4 regions of the Pseudoalteromonas sp. P1-13-1a genome follow, and region 4 is predicted to be linked to each of the others. Evidence: predicted binding sites of a transcription regulator. Region 4 holds the regulator's gene; each other region holds the start of a gene.
What was found. The regulator sigma-54, encoded in region 4, starts transcription at its own class of promoters, with help from an activator protein. The targets are predictions, from matches to a motif close to GTTGGCACGNNNNTNGNNT.

Region 1: a site for sigma-54 is predicted at 2,467-2,485, ahead of AN391_RS05820 (amidase family protein). Genes of this name have one in related genera too.
Region 2: a site for sigma-54 is predicted at 2,173-2,191, ahead of AN391_RS10910 (TorF family putative porin). Genes of this name have one in related genera too.
Region 3: a site for sigma-54 is predicted at 2,206-2,224, ahead of fliE (flagellar hook-basal body complex protein FliE). Genes of this name have one in related genera too.

What each region holds. Positions count from the first base shown of each region.
Region 1 covers NZ_LKDV01000005.1:153,276-157,494, reverse strand. Annotated here, with positions in the region: gene AN391_RS05825 (gamma-glutamyltransferase family protein) at 1-1,089, opposite strand, end outside; gene AN391_RS05820 (amidase family protein) at 1,086-2,294, opposite strand; gene AN391_RS05815 (putative 4-hydroxy-4-methyl-2-oxoglutarate aldolase) at 2,642-3,124, opposite strand; gene AN391_RS05810 (TetR/AcrR family transcriptional regulator) at 3,128-3,781, opposite strand; gene yddG (aromatic amino acid DMT transporter YddG) at 3,957-4,219, shown strand, end outside.
Region 2 covers NZ_LKDV01000015.1:10,650-14,868, forward strand. Annotated here, with positions in the region: gene AN391_RS10900 (AsmA family protein) at 1-537, opposite strand, end outside; gene AN391_RS10905 (hypothetical protein) at 849-2,012, shown strand; gene AN391_RS10910 (TorF family putative porin) at 2,290-2,976, shown strand; gene AN391_RS10915 (M1 family aminopeptidase) at 3,241-4,219, opposite strand, start outside.
Region 3 covers NZ_LKDV01000022.1:6,575-10,793, forward strand. Annotated here, with positions in the region: gene AN391_RS13665 (PAS domain-containing sensor histidine kinase) at 1-672, shown strand, start outside; gene AN391_RS13670 (sigma-54 dependent transcriptional regulator) at 669-2,093, shown strand; gene fliE (flagellar hook-basal body complex protein FliE) at 2,267-2,599, shown strand; gene fliF (flagellar basal-body MS-ring/collar protein FliF) at 2,620-4,219, shown strand, end outside.
Region 4 covers NZ_LKDV01000003.1:94,118-98,336, forward strand. Annotated here, with positions in the region: gene lptC (LPS export ABC transporter periplasmic protein LptC) at 1-316, shown strand, start outside; gene lptA (lipopolysaccharide transport periplasmic protein LptA) at 306-854, shown strand; gene lptB (LPS export ABC transporter ATP-binding protein) at 851-1,576, shown strand; gene AN391_RS04065 (RNA polymerase factor sigma-54) at 1,646-3,145, shown strand; gene hpf (ribosome hibernation promoting factor) at 3,173-3,460, shown strand; gene AN391_RS04075 (PTS sugar transporter subunit IIA) at 3,465-3,917, shown strand; gene rapZ (RNase adapter RapZ) at 3,937-4,219, shown strand, end outside.

The DNA of each region.
Region 1 (4,219 bases), on a different contig from region 4:
CATTAATATGCCGCTGCCAAATTCCCAGTAAACACTTTGAATAAAGCTCACGAGTTGGCCGTTTTTATCACGTGCTGCCATCCAAACGGTATCGCCAGGCTCTGCATTAAATGGCCATTGCTTGGCTTGGTTCATATCAATATTGCTGGCAAGCGCACTTAAGCGTTCATCGGTTAGTGCATTTTTATAATCATCACCAAGCGCATCTGGGTCGGCCCAAAGTGTGGGACGGTGAGTAAAGCTTTGTTTGGTTGCCTCAACAATTAAGTGCATCCAATCGGCCTCTGTTTTGGCCAAATGCTTTAGTTTATTAACGGCGCCAATTATTTGCAGAGAATGCACGCCTTGCGTGGGAGCAGGTAAGTTAAAACACTGTATGCCCGATAAATTAGCATTAAGTGGTGTTACTACATCTGCTTTTGTATTGGCTATGTCGGCTGGGGTAATAACACTGCCTGCGGCTGCTAAATCGCTTGCAAATGAGTCGGCAAGTTCTCCTTCATAAAAAGCATTTAATCCCTGCTCGGCCAAGTGCTCAAAGGTACTGGCGAGTTTTGGGTTTTTAAAATGTTGCCCTGCTTGTAGCGGTTTACCATTGGGTATGTAAAGCTCTTTAAATGCAGTGTTAGTGTTTGAAACGGCGGCAAGCTTTTCGCAGCCTGCTTGCAGGCTTTTTGACACTGTAAAGCCTTCGCGCGCAAGCTTTATGGCAGGCGCTAAAATAGTACTTAGTGGTAGAGCTGCGTGCTCATCTACCTCAAGGGCTTTTTGCCAGCCACGAAGCGTAGCCGCTTGGGTCAATGCGCTTAAACCACCGCGCTCTGGTATGTGTGGCTCATTGCTATAGGCGCTTATATCGTTTGGTGCGCGCCCGCAGGCATCTATAGCTGTGGGTGTGCTTTGGTTTAGGTTATCAATAAGCCAAAAGCTGTCGCCGCCAATTGAGTTCATATGCGGGTATACCACGCTAATAGCAGCGGCGGCTGCTACCATGGCCTCAACGGCTGTACCGCCTTGCTTTAATATTAGGGTGCCTGCCTCGGTTGCCGCAAAATGCGGGGCAGTAAAGGCAATGTTGTGTGTGCTCATGCAAGTGTGTCCTGTTTAAAGTGGGCAGCTAATTGTTGTACGCAGGCAAGTAGGCTTTTATCGTTGCCATGGCTCATCATTAATGAAAACCCATAAGGGTGGCCATTTTCTAAATTAGCCAATGGTAAGTGTACTTGCGCCGAGCGGCTCAAACCCGCTATGGCCGATAAGGTGATTATTTGCATGCGTAAGGCGCTTGTGTCGGCGCCCAATTTAGGTGCAGTTATGGGTGTGGTTGGCAAAAATAAACAACTGTTTGTATTTAGGTTTTTAGCAATTAATGTTTGCCATTGGGTTTGTACATTTAGTGCTTCTTGCTCTTCTTGGGCGGTTAGGGCAAGCGCCATGTTAAAACGTGCCGCAATTGCCGGAGCAAACTGGGGAAGTTGCCCCGGCAATTGAAGCCAATCTTTATGCGTTTTTGCGATTGCTCGCCCTTGCAGTATTCTAAAGCTGTCAGCCAGTTCGCTTAATAAGTTGCTGTTAGGCAGTTTAAATTCTTTATGGTGTTTAAAATAAGGTTTGGTTTTTTTAAGCAATTGTTTAAGCGGGGCTTGTAATGCAGGGTCAACCAGCTCAAATAATGGCTCGCAAATAACTAAAGTATCAACGTTATTAATAGCTTGATTTGGCAACAGTATATTGCCTATATCGCTTAGCAGCTCTGCACTTTGCGTAAGCCAGCCTATGGTATCAAAAGGGGGGGCGAGCGGTATTAGGCCATCTTTTTCAATGACGTTATGGCTTGGCCTTATGCCAAATAAGCCACAATAACTTGCGGGTATTCTAATAGAGCCGCCGGTATCGGTACCTAAGCCAATATCAGCTAGGTTAGCAGCTACGGCGGCCGCCGACCCCATACTTGAGCCACCACTTGCATGGCCCTTAAGTTTTGGGTTTTGTGCTGCACCATAGTGAATGTTATTGCCCTCTAAGCTGTAAGCCAGCTCATCGGTGTGGGTAAAGCCTGTAAAGCGACAACCTTCATTCATTAGTTTATTTACGGCACTTGCTGTTTGCTGTGCAGGTTTTGCTGCTTTAAACCAGCTTGGGTTACCCGCGCTGTTGCGCTCGCCTTTAACAGCAAATACATCTTTTACCGCAAGGCGCTTATTTACAAGTTTGCCGTGGGTGTGTGTTTGCCATGCGTTAGGGCCATGGTCACAAAAAATACCGGTAAAATTATTATGTGTTTTGGTACTCATATCACCACTCGTTATAAAGTAAATCTGACCAACTGGTTATAATCAGATTTAGGGTGATTAAAAAGACGAATTAGTTATTATTATTTTTCAGCCCACTGCGTAACATCTTATTTTTATTTTACAGAGCCTGATCCGCTTTTTAATCGGTTAGCTATTATATTGCCTAAAAGCTAAGCAAAAGCAATGCCAAATGCAAATAAAGTTGTCCGCTCGGTCAGGTTTTGTTTGGTTTACATGGGGTTTAGCAGATATTTATAAAAATATAAGTATTAAAGAAGGCGTAATTTAGAGGTGAAAACACACCAAGTTGGTGCGTGATTGCACCAACTTGGTTGCAAATATGGCGTTTATAGTAATGCGTTAGGGCTAATAATTAAGCCATTTACATCGGCGTATAGCCAATCGTTAGGGTTAATTGTGGTACTAAGCATGGTCACTGTTTGATTTTTATCGCCAAAGCCACGCTTTAATGTACTGCGCGGGGTTGAGCCTAGCGCCATGACCGGTAAATCCATAGTGGCTAGTATTTCAATGTCGCGGCAACAGCCGTTAATAACAACGCCTTCCCAGCCATTTTTTAACGCGCGCTCAGCCATAATATCGCCTATAAAAGCAAAGCGTTTGCTAGCAAAGCCATCAATAAGCAATACTTTACCCTCACCGTTTTCATGCAGTATATCGGCGGCAAACGAGTTATCGTCTGGGCATGTAACGGTAACTGCTTGACCACTAAAGGTGGTTTTTTTACCAAAGTGGCGCAGGCCGCTGTCGGCGACTTGTACGCTTTCGCGGTGATCGTCAAATAAGTCTGGGGTGGTAAAGTTATTCATGGGTTAGGCCTCACTGTGCTCAGGTATTTTTAAGCCAATACCTTTTAAAATTATGTGGGCAGTTGATTGCGTTATTTGTGCCACATCGGTTTCGTCGTATTCTAATTTGTTCATTACCAGTAGCACTTCGGCCTGAAAGTCGGCGTAGTACTGCGTAGTTGACCAAATGGTAAATAATAAATGGTAAGGGTCAACATTATCCATTTTGCCTGCATCTATCCAGGCCTGAAACATGTCTACCTTTTGTTTTACCCACGGGCGCGTGTTAGTTCTAAAGTAGTTTTGCAAATATGGAGCTCCGCGCAGTATTTCACTGGCAAATAAACGTGATTGCAGTGGCTGGTTTACGGCAAGTATTACTTTACTTTTAATATAGTGATAAAGCACATGTGCAGGGTCGTCCTCAGGGGTTACGTTATCTAAGCCTAAGTTCCAGTGCGCAATTATGCGATCTATTACGTTTTCGTATAGGCCGTCTTTGCTTTTAAAATAATATAAAATATTGGCCTTAGGAACGCCTGCTTCTTTGGCAACCATGCTCATACTGGTGCCATCGTAACCAAGCTGAGAAAATAATTGCTCGGCGGCATCGAGTATTAATGTTTGGTTTTTTACTCGGGTGAGTTCTTTTTTATTTGGCTTTGTTTGTGTGCTCATTATGGCGATGCTGTTTTTAACGTGTTGAATGATTGTAACTTTACTGACCAAAAGGTCAAACACTTAAGTGCAGGCTAAAAACACCTTTATAACAATAAATGATGAGCAACAATTGTTTAAAGCATTAATTACTGTTAGCGTAACGTCAAACATAAGTAGTACTTTTAGGTAGTTAATGGACTTTTTTTCTAATCACAAATACACGCTTTATGGCATTGCCGCTATTTTATTATGGAGCTGTTTAGTGGCTCTGCTCAGGGATGTTTCGGAGTTATTTGGCCCTATAGGTGGGGCGGCACTTATGTATAGTGTAAGCGCGCTGTTTTTAATTTTGGTAATGGGGCGTCCTAAATTTGCTGGGTTTAATAAGCGTTATATTATTTGGGGTACTGCTTTATTTGCACTTTACGAGGTGTGTTTAGCACTGTTTGTGGGGCT
Region 2 (4,219 bases), on a different contig from region 4:
ACTAATTTGCTGTTTAGCGCCAGTTTGCCCATCTAGGTAAGTAAATGTACCACCGTAAATAGCCACTTCACCTAGCTCTATATCAAAATTCTCTGGTAGCTTAACAGCCCCACCAGATTGAGTTTGCTCTTGCGGCTGCGCTGCTACAGCATCAAACAACTGCCAGTTAGCTTTACCGTTTTTATCAGTTTCTAATAAAATATTGGGTTCGTTAATAACAAACTTATCAAGTTTAAACTCACCACCAAATAACGATAACCAGGGTATATGCACAGCTAATTGCTCCATACTGGCCATGTCGTCGCGCGAGCCTGTCTGCATATTTGCAAAGTGCACATCGTTAAGCTCTAACTTTAATGCAGGAAATACACTAAGCGTTTTATCACCTTTAATAGTAAGTGTGCGCCCTGTTGTTTTTTCAACCTGTTCAGATACTTTATTAAAAATAGTATCAGTTGGAATTAAAAACGGAGCGGCAATAATTAACGCAATACAAAGTAAGAGTATTACACCAACAATTTTGAGTAAGGTCTTCATGATCATCCTTTCAAACGTGCAAATAATGTTCTTATCATAGCGAGTGTTAGCTTTAAAATCATTGTCGTTGCGACAAAAAAGCTGTTTATTGTAATTTATTTAATTTGAGATGAATTTATGCTTAAAAGTAAACTTTGCGAAATTGGTGACTAAAAGTAAAGCTCATCAAATTTAAATCTAGCCAAGTATTAAACCCTACAACATTGCATCCCTTAAATTGTTAGGTATGATGCACGGCCCTGTTGCTATTGGCGTATTTGCGCTAAAATAAAGCAGCTAAAAAATGTATCTACTCGGAGACTCTACAAGGCATGAAAAAACTGCTAATTTCACCGTCAAAAATGGCGCTAGGCGAACAAGAAAGTCAAATTTACCAAAACATCTTGAAGCAAGCTTCAGAACTAAGCCTAAACCTAATGGCCGTGAAAGTAGAAAACCACCCAGAGGATTTTTTAGGCTGGTGTTATGAGCTACTAAGTGCAAGTAAAGACCGCATAAATTACGACTTACTAGAGCCAAAACAGCTACCCGTTTTAAAAAAGCTGCACGATCAGCTAACCTCTGCAATTAGCTTTTTACAGCTTAAAACACTACGTGTAGCACCTTGGCCTGTTATTAGTATGTTTGTAGAGCAACATAAAGAACTTATTGCACTGGAAGAACAGCTTCGCCTTACCACGTATTTGCACACCATTCGTGAGCAAGCATTAAAAGACATGATCCCAGAGGATTTACTGGCATTTAGTGGTAAACACACTGCTACGCTCGATCCAAGCACCTATAACTTTGATGTTGAATGGTTTGCATCAACAAAAAGTGCAAAAGGTTTTCATCAAATGCTAGCCGACTTACCTGGCGCGTTTGACGATGCACTTGCTAACATTCCGCTTGAAGGAGATGTGAGCGAAGCTGATTACCAACAGTTTGTTGTTGCTTATTTACTTGCCTTTAACGGTAGCGATGAAAAACCTACCCTTGCCCCTGCTACACGTTTATTAGCAATGCGCCGCCCAGATGTATTTACGCCAATTAGTAATAGCCGTCTTGATGCATTATGCGCAGCTTTAGGTATTACAAAACTAAACAATCGCGACTTTGAGCGCTACTGGCAAGATATAGTACAAAGCATTCATGCTATGTCGTGGTTTAAAATGGCTAATGGCAGCAATGAACTAGAAGAGCAACTGGTCAGTATAAAAGCATTACTACCGTGCTTTTTTTACTATGCAGATGCCAGCACGGCCGACAATTCAAATTATATTAAGTTATTAAACAAACCTAAACGCAGCACAACAAGTGCGGGAAAACCACAACGTAGAGGCAAAGAGTCAGCCGAAATACTTGTAGACCGCGCACTTGCAGCCGATGACATTCCTGAGCATATTCGTAGCAAACGCGACTCTATTATTAGCGAAGTACAAAAAGGGCGCGGAGTAAACGAAACAATTAGTCTCATGCGCACTATATTTGGCTAAATTTACCTAACCTAACTGTATTTTTCTGGTGCAGTTAGGTTAAATTATGCACCAGCAGTGTGCGTTTTTTAATTAACCTCCTCAATCATTCCCTCTTCTAAAACTTCTCAACATATTGTTTTATAAAAGTAAAAAACCAGTTTTATAGAAATTATTTTAAGCTGGCACATACAGTGCAATTGCATTCCCAGTTAAACAATAAAACACCGCCAGTCAAAGGGTTGCCAATAAGAGAATAAAAACCTAGGCGATAAAAATCATATAACGGGAAATGGACATGCTAAAACTAAAAAAAACCATCGCAATTAGCGCAATAGCTTTATTAGGTGCTACATCTTTAACATCAACAGCCGTACATGCAGAAGTAACAGCAAACGCAGCGGCTACGTCTAACTACTTATGGCGTGGTCAAGAGCAAACTGGGGGCGATGCTGCTATTTCTGGCGGTATTGATTACGCTGACGAGTCAGGCTTTTATGTAGGTACTTGGGCATCAAATGCTTCATGGGCCGATGAAATGACTTATGAGCTTGATGTTTACGCGGGTTTTGGTGGCGATATTAACGACACATTTAGCTACGATGTAGGTTACATTTATTACGCTTACCCAGATGCAGCTTCTGAGGCAGATGCTGATTTCTCTGAAATTTACGGTAGCATCAGCGCAGAAGGTTTCACCTTTGGCGCTGCAATCCTTGCCACTTCAGCGGCAGATGGAGATGGCACCGACTTTGGCGATTCATTATACCTAAATGCCGATTACAGCTTTGCTGTTGGCAGCAATGGTACTGAGGTTGCGCTGCACTTAGGTCACTACTCTGGCGACTTTATAGGTGATGATAATATTATTGATTACGGTATCTCTGTATCAAAAGATGGTTTTACTTTTGGCGTATCTGACACCGACATGGATGAGTCAGATGTTAAAGTTTACGTAGGCTACGCTGTAGACTTTACGCTTTAAAACAAAATGTGTTACTTGCTGCAACACTAAGGGCCTTTTGGCCCTTTTCTCGTTTAGGGCACCTAAATACTCACAGCGCCTTTTAATTTTAGCGACTAAAGCACCTTACTATAAAACCCACTTCAGTTAACCGCCGAGCTCCTCGCTGCTATTACCTCTTTTTACCAATATGCTAATTCGCTTTATTAAGCTTTATTGCGCATTGGTATTAGCAATTCGCCAAAACAAAAAAGGCCGCATTAAATGCGGCCTTTCAGCTAATCGTTAAAACTTAGCTAGGTTATTTTTACTGTCTTTATCTACAAGCTTAATGTATGGGTCTACCCCTGCGTACACTGGCTTTTCTTTTACTTTTAGCTCAATAGCATTAGTACCAGAGACTATTTGATGCTTTTGCGAGTAAATCACAAAGTCTTCAGCGAGTAGGTTTTCAGGATCATCGCTAAATAATGCAATATCAATTAGCTCATCGAGCGGCTGCTCGGTTTCTTCACCTTGTCCATCGGCATGCTGCTTAGTTGCTTCAACGCTCAGTGTTACTGTATAAAAACCTTCGCTATCAACATCATCTGTAACCGACACTGCTTTCATTTCAAGCTCATAAAGCGTTATATATTTAAACTGATCATCAATAAAACGTTGTTCAGCTTGTGTTGCATCTCGCTTTAAATAGCTAAGTAAATCAAGTGTGGTTGGGTATGGCGTTGATTGGTATTTAAACTCATTCAAAAACGCTTTAAGTGCGGCATTTAAGCGCTCTTCCCCTAATCGGTCATAAATCGCCATCATCGTAACTGAGCCTTTATTGTAATGAAGATATTGTTGAGACTGCGTTTTATACAGCGGCATTTCTTCAAAGGCTTCGCCTGTGCGGCCCATTAAGTATTTATCTAACTCGTACTTTAAGAATTTACGAAGCTTCTCGGCGCCAAAGCGTTTTTTTAGCACCATAAGCGCACTGTATTGGGAGAGCGATTCAGAAATAACGGCACTCCCCTCTACATTAGCCCCCGATACTTGATGCCCCCACCATTGGTGTGCAACTTCATGTGCGGTTACATAGTAAGGTAGGTCAACTTTACTCTCATCTCTTAAGTCTGTAATAAAGCCAATACTTTCTGAGTAAGGTACCGTATTGGCAAAACTTTGCGCAAACGAGCGATACTTAGGAAATTCAATAATACGTAACTGCTTATGCTGATATGGCCCAAAGGCTTGCGTGTAGTAATCTATTGAGTCTTGT
Region 3 (4,219 bases), on a different contig from region 4:
ATGGTGGCATCGCTTGCGCACCAAGTGCGTACACCGCTTTCTGCAGCTATGTTATACGCGGCCAATTTGGGCTCTAAAAAGCTACTTGAAACATCACGCGATAACTTTCAAACCAAGCTTATGTCACGTTTAAAAGATTTAGAAACCCAAGTTAACGATATGCTGCTTTTTGCTAAAAGTGGTGAGCAGCAAGTGGTTGAGCAAGTGTCTATGCAGCAGCTTTTAAACGAAGTAAAACTAGGTGCTGATGCAATGGTGGCCTTAAATAACAGTGAACTTGCTGTTGAGTTACCAGAGCCAGATATAGAAATCACCGGTAATAAAACTGCGCTGGCCAGCGCTATTCAAAACCTTATTCACAATAGTATTCAAATTATTGGCAGCCAAGCACAGGTGACATTAAAAGCGCAGCGCGATAGTAGCGAACCTGACACCGTACGTATTAGCGTATGCGATAACGGCCCTGGGGTAGAGCTGAGCCAAATAGAGAAAATTTTTGAACCGTTTTATACCACTAAAAGCCAAGGTACAGGGCTTGGGCTTGCTGTTGTAAGTTCTGTGGCAAATGCGCATCAAGGACGTGTTGAAGTGGTTAATAATGCCAATGGTGGTGCATGTTTTAGTTTATTGCTGCCCATATGCACGGCCTCAACGCAGGAGAAAACAGCATGAGCAATACAATACTGGTAGTTGAAGATGATGCAGGCTTAAGAGAAGCACTCATAGACACGTTAGAAATGTCAGGTATTGCCTGCGTTGCAGCGCAAAGTGCTGAGCAAGCCATGATCCAATTAAAGAAATCTGAGTTTTCATTGGTTGTAAGTGATGTGCAAATGGGCGCGATGAGCGGCCTAGATTTGCTCAGGAGCATTAAGCTTAACTACCCAGAACTCCCCGTATTAATGATGACAGCTTACGCAACGATTGATGATGCCGTAGAGGCAATGCGCTTAGGTGCAATTGATTATATGGCTAAACCATTTGCCCCTGAGGTGCTTTTAAATATGGTTAGCCGCTATTTACCCGAAAAACCAAAAGACACTGATGGCCCAATTGTAGCCGACCCCAGCAGTATTCAACTATTAGAACTTGCAAGTAAAGTGGCTCGCTCAGATGCAAGTGTAATGGTGCTTGGCCCTAGTGGCTCAGGTAAAGAGGTATTAGCGCGATATATTCACGATAAATCAAACCGATGCGATGCGCCTTTTGTGGCAATTAATTGCGCGGCTATTCCCGAAAATATGCTTGAGGCCACCTTGTTTGGCTATGAAAAAGGCGCCTTTACTGGTGCAATACAAGCGTGCCCAGGTAAATTTGAGCAAGCCCAAGGTGGTACTATATTGCTTGATGAAATAACAGAAATGGACTTAGGGCTGCAAGCTAAACTATTAAGAGTATTACAAGAGCGTGAAGTTGAGCGTTTAGGTGCGCGCAAAACAATTTCACTCGATGTGAGAGTGCTCGCAACCAGTAACCGCGATCTTAAAGAAGCTGTTGCAGATAATAAGTTTAGAGAAGACTTATATTATCGCTTAAATGTATTCCCATTAATGTGGCGACCACTTAGTGAGCGCCCAGGCGATATAATTGTATTGGCTAAGCATTTAATAGAGCGCCATTTAGTTAAAAATAAAGAGCCGTTAGCAACGCTTGATAGCGATGCCGAGCAAAAACTATTGAGCCATACCTGGCCAGGTAATGTGCGCGAACTTGATAATGTAATTCAACGTGCGCTTATTTTGCGAACGGGCAGTGTAATTGGCGAGCAGGCTATTTTTATTGAAAATTTAATGCAAGCGTCGAGCACCACTGCGCCTACTCAGGTTATAGCGCCTGAGCAAGAGAGTACTCCCAGTGACGCATATTATGATGACAAAATAACGCCTGCAGAGGCGAGTAGCTCACTGCCGAGCGTAGATACTGGCAGCTATAAAGATGAGCTAAAAGATAAAGAGCATAAAATAATTTTAGAAACCCTCGCCCGTTGCCAAGGCAAACGTAAAGATGTTGCACAAACACTTGGCATCAGCCCGCGTACTTTACGTTATAAACTCGCACAAATGCGCGATTTAGGTATTTCACTACCCGCATAAACTAACTCTCCCTTCTGTACATAACCCTAAACTAACCACGCTTAGTTTAGGGTTGTCAAATCTCTGACTCTTAAAAATAATAGTTAACTGTATGTTATTAAAGGTTTATTTTTATGGCACGCTTTGTGCTTTAATCCCTTTATGAACGTTAACTGCATTTGCCAGAGAAAATTATGAAAATTCAAAACAGCGCGTTATTCCAAGAAATGCAATCAATGGCCTTAGAAGCAGGCCATACAAATCAAATTAATAAGCTACCCACGCAAGCTCAGCCAACGTCATCGGCTCAATTTGGTGACTTACTAAGCGATGCATTAAATACGGTTAATGGCCTACAACAAGATGCGAAACAAAAAGTCGTGGCTGTTGAAATGGGTGACAGAAGTGTATCGCTTGCTGAGGCAATGATTGCTTCGCAAAAATCATCAGTGGCATTTGAGGCTACAGTACAAGTAAGAAATAAACTTGTTGAGTCATACCAAGAAATTATGAACATGCCTGTTTAAGTAGGTAGTGGAGAATTATTGTGGCGCAATCTAATCAATCAACAGATCTTGCTCTTGCTGGCGGCGGTATTGACCAAAGTGAAGACAACGAGCAACAAGAACAAAAGTCGGGCTACTTAAGCGCCTTAAATGGGGTTGATGTGCTTCGCCAAGTTACCCTAATTATTGCGCTGGCTATTTGTTTAGCTATTGCCATATTTGTGATTATTTGGGCGCGCCAACCCGATATGCGTCCGCTTGGCAAAATGCCTACAGAAGAGCTGATCCAAACACTTGATTTTTTAGATGCACAAAAAATTGACTACGAGCTAGACGGCAACGTTATTTCGGTTGATGAAAGCGAGTATCAAAACATTAAATTATTGATGGCGCGTGAAGGCTTAGAGCAAGGTCCTACCTCAGGCACCGATATCATAATGCAAGATATGGGTTTTGGTGTGAGCCAACGGCTCGAGCGTGAGCGCTTAAAACATGGCCGCGAGCAACAACTTGCCCGCACTATAGAAGAACTAAACAACGTTACTCGCGCTAAAGTTTTATTAGCCATCCCAAAAGAAAACGTATTCGCACGCAGAGAGAAAAAGCCATCAGCCACAGTGGTATTGACTCTTAAACGTGGCCGTACGCTTGATGGTGAAGAGATTGATTCAGTCGTTGATATGATTGCCTCTGCAGTACAAGGTCTCGAGCCAGCACGTGTGACAGTAACAGATCAAAACGGCCGTCTACTTAATTCTGGCTCACAAGACTCATTAGCAGCACGCTCTCGTAAAGAGTACGACATTGAAAGAAAGCGTGAGCAAGAGTATTTAGAAAAAATAGACAGTATTCTTATTCCTGTAGTCGGCTTGGGTAACTACACGGCGCAAGTTGATTTAAACATGGACTTTAGCTCAGTAGAGGAAACACAAAAGCGCTACAACCCAGACTTACCAGCAGTCAGAAGCGAAACCACATTTGAAGAAAACAACATAGGTGGCTTAGCGGTAGGTATTCCTGGGGCACTTACTAATCAACCACCTATGAATTCAACTATCCCAGAAGTGGCAGGCCAGGGCAATGCTGGTACGGCAACCAATCCAAGCCGAGTGCATAAAGAGGCTACGCGTAATTTTGAGCTAGACACCACCATTTCGCATAAGCGTCAACAAACAGGGGTTATTCGCAGAATTAGCGTATCGGTAGCTGTTGATTATGTGCCCAAAGTAGGTGAAAACGGCGAAACAACCATGGCACCGCGCTCAGTAGAAGCTTTGTCAAATATACGTCGCCTATTACAAGGTGGGGTGGGTTTTGATATGCAACGTGGCGATGCATTAGAAGTGGTAACCGTACCATTTGTGCGTGAAGCAGTTGATTTAGACTTAGAAGTACCGCTGTGGGAACAAGATTGGTTTATGAAAATCATCCGCCTTGTGCTTGGCGCCTTAGTTATTATTGTATTAATTATGGCGGTTGTTAAGCCTATGCTTAAGCGCTTGATCTACCCAGATGATACGCTTGAAGAGTACGACGAAGATGCATTAAGCTCAGGGGTTGATATTGGCGATAGCACGCTAGATATGCTAAATAAAGACTTTGATTCTGCTGCTGTTGGTTTCTCAAGTGATGGTACACTGC
Region 4 (4,219 bases):
AAAGCCTATTTTTACTTTATATAACGAAACACAAACATGGCGAATAAACGCTGACGAAGCAACGCTTTACGAAGATAAACAACTTATTTTAGAAGGCAACGTGGTTGCCAAAAATTTAGTTGATAACGCCATGATAGATAACATCAATGCCGACAACATCGAAGTCGACATTAAAGCGCTAACAATGCGCTCTGAGCAGCCAGTGGTTGTCACTGGGCCAAATTTAAAGATTGTCGGTAAAGGCCTTGAAGCCGATTTAAAAACCGCAGTAATAAAACTAATTAACCATACGCGAACAATATATTATGACCAATAAACTCACTAAAATACTTATTATCCCATCGCTGATGCTGGCATTTAGCGCTTCTGCTGCTGAGCCTGCTGCTCAACCGCCAGCAAACCAAATTTCTATTAGTGCAGACCGTCAAGAAGGTCAACTTAAAGAAAACGTAGGTATTTTTGAAAAAAACGTCGAAATTGTGCATGGGAACCGCAAAATTACAGCCGACCGACTCGAAGTACATAAACGTGAAGACCTAGGGGATAACAAACAACTGCTTATTGCCACTGGCAGCCCTGCCTACTTCGAAGAAAAACAAGACGATGGTACCGTAATGAGTGCCAGTGCAAACGAAGTACGTTACGACGTAGCAAAGCGCTTTTTAACACTTGTTGGGGATGCCGAAGTCGCGCAAGCCGGTCAAAAAATTAATGCTAAAAGTATTACCTACGATATGCAGCAGCAGCTTATTAGCGCAGAAAAAGACGAAAACTCAACGGATCGTGTCCACACAATTTTAGTGCCTGTTGAAGCAAATATTAAAGAAAAAACAGGTAACGAAGGTCAACCATGAGCACCTTAAAAGCAGAACTATTAGCAAAAAGCTATAAAGGCCGCCAAGTTGTAAAAAATGTAGGCCTTGAGGTAGAAGCCGGCAGCATAGTGGGCTTATTAGGCCCTAATGGCGCAGGTAAAACCACCACCTTTTACATGATTGTAGGGTTAGTACCTAGCGACAAAGGTAAAATATCTATTGATGATAACGACATCACGTTATTACCTATGCACAGTCGTGCTCGCTTAGGCATTGGCTATTTGCCGCAAGAGTCATCTATATTTAGAAAGCTAACAGTTTATCAAAATTTAATGGCTATTTTAGAAACGCGCAAAGAGCTAAATAAAGCCGCGCGAGAAGAAACGCTTAACAACTTACTTGATGAATTTAGCATTCAACATATACGTGATAGCCAAGGTATGGCGCTTTCTGGTGGTGAACGCCGCCGTGTAGAGATAGCCAGAGCACTCGCAGCGAACCCTAAATTTATTTTGTTGGATGAGCCTTTTGCTGGTGTTGATCCGATTTCAGTGTTAGATATAAAGAAAATAATAGAACATCTTAAAAATCGTGGCATTGGCGTATTAATTACCGATCACAATGTAAGAGAAACCCTTGATGTTTGTGAAAAAGCCTACATTGTTTCTCATGGGGAGCTAATTGCATCTGGCACCCCAGAACACGTATTAAATGACAAAACTGTACGCGATGTTTATTTAGGCGAGCAATTTAGGCTGTAACATTTAAGCCACACCTACAAGCATCTGCTAATATTAATTATAACAACATAAAAGGATTGTTAGAGATACATGAGGCAATCATTACAGCTGCGCATGGGCCAGCAACTTACAATGACTCCACAATTGCAACAAGCGATTCGCTTGCTGCAGCTCAGTACATTGGATCTCCAGCAAGAAATACAAGAAGCACTGGATAGCAACCCGCTATTAGAAGTAGAAGAGCAAGATTACACGGAAGAGTCGGCTGGAAAAAATGAACAAAAAGCAGATACGGATGATGTAACCGTAAGCGCATCGGCTGATGATACAACCAGTGAATACGAGCAAGACAGTGGTGAAGCTTTAAATAAAGACACCGTTAGCGATGATATGGCGATGGATGTAACTTGGGATGAGTACATGAGTGCAGCCCCTGCGGCATCTTCAGGCCCAATGCCAGAAGATGAGTCTATTTATCAGGGCGCCTCTACTGAAACGCTACATGAGTACTTAATGTGGCAACTTCAGCTTACTCCTTTTAGCCCCACTGATGAAGCTATTGCTATAGCCATTGTAGAAGCTGTAGATGACTCGGGTATTTTAACGCTAAGTTGTGAAGAAATTTTAGAAAGCTTTAACCAAGAAAACGATGACGACGTTGAGGTTGAACTGGATGAAATAGAAGCCGTTTTAAAACGTATTCAATTATTCGACCCTGTAGGTATAGCCGCGCGAAGCTTACAGGAGTGCTTGTGTATTCAGCTTAATCAGTTTGATAAAGACACCCCTTTTATAGAACAAACTAAAATGATCTTAACCGATCACATTGATCTATTAGCGGCACGCGACTATCGTACATTAATGAAAAAGACTAAGCTTAAAGAAGACGAGCTTAAAGAGGTCATGACTCTTATACATACCCTCAACCCAAAACCTGCAGATACAATAGTAAGGGAAGAGTCTGAGTATGTCATACCGGATGTATCAGTTAAAAAAATTAAGGGCCGTTGGGTGGTAGAGCTAAACCCAGATAGCATGCCAAAAATACGCGTAAATAGTCAGTATGCGGCCATGTCACGTACCGTAAAATCTAGTGGAGATAGCCAGTTTATTCGCTCTCATCTGCAAGAAGCTAAATGGTTTATAAAAAGTCTTGAAAGCAGAAACGACACGCTGCTAAAAGTAACAAACTGTATTGTAAAACAGCAACAAGCGTTTTTTGAACATGGCCCCGAAGCCATGAAACCAATGGTTTTAAACGATGTTGCTGAAATGGTAGAAATGCACGAATCAACAATTTCGCGTGTTACTACGCAAAAATATATGCATACGCCACGTGGTATTTTTGAGCTTAAATATTTTTTCTCAAGCCACGTAAGCACTGAAAACGGCGGCGAATGTTCGTCAACCGCAATACGTGCCTTAATTAAAAAGCTAATTGCCGCGGAAAACTCAGCCAAACCATTGAGTGATAGTAAAATTGCGGATATATTGGCAGAGCAAGGAATTAAAGTAGCTAGACGCACAATAGCAAAATACCGTGAATCGCTAGCTATTCCACCGTCAAATCAGAGAAAGAGTTTGATATAAGACGTAAAAAACAAAGAGGAAATGCTTATGCAACTAAACCTAACTGGTCGTCACGTAGAAGTAACTGATTCACTTAGAGACTATGTAAATAATAAATTTGCAAAGCTAGAAAGGCACTCAGATCATATTAGCAATGTGCATGTCATTCTCGATGTAGAAAAACTCAACCAAAAAGCAGAAGCGACTATTCATGTAAGCGGCGCAGATTTATTTGCCTCAACAGAGCACCAAGATATGTATGCTGCTATAGACTCGTTGATTGACAAGCTCGATCGTCAAGTCATAAAACATAAAGAGAAGCTTGCTAGACACTAATATTATGAAATTAAGTACATTAGTATGCCAGGACTGCAGCAAAGCTGCGGTCCTTTTTAGTAGTAAAAAAAGAATTTTAGAATTTATCAGTGAGCTGGCTCATGAAAAGCTCCCTTACTTACCGCAACAGGATATTCTTAATGCGCTAGCTAGCAGAGAAAAACTAGGTAGTACGGGTATTGGCCGCGGTATCGCAATTCCGCATGGCAGAATGGGTGGCGTAGAAGAACCGCTTGCGTTAGTACTCGTTAGTGACAAGCCTGTAAACTTTGATGCTATTGATAACTGTCCTGTTGATATTTTTGTTGCACTCATCGTACCAGATGGCGATAACCAGCAGCACCTAAAGACTCTAGCAACCATAGCTGATAAACTGAGCAATAGAGAATTTTGCAAACAGCTGCGAAACGCTAAAACCGATGCAGAACTGTATCAAGTAATTGTTGATCAATCGTAGTAAATACTAAGGGCTATAAATGGAGTTAATAATCATAAGCGGCCGTTCCGGTTCAGGTAAATCGGTTGCTTTACGTGTGGTTGAAGATTTAGGCTATTATTGCGTAGATAATATCCCGGTCAACCTGCTGCCCTCTTTAGTACGTAGTGTTTCAGATAACTATGACAAAATAGCTGTTAGTATCGATGTTCGTAATATCCCCAAAGAACAAGACGAGTTTAACGATATTCTCGAGTACCTACCGGACTTTGCTAAACCCACTCTGTTTTATTTAGACAGTGATGATCAAACACTCATAAAAC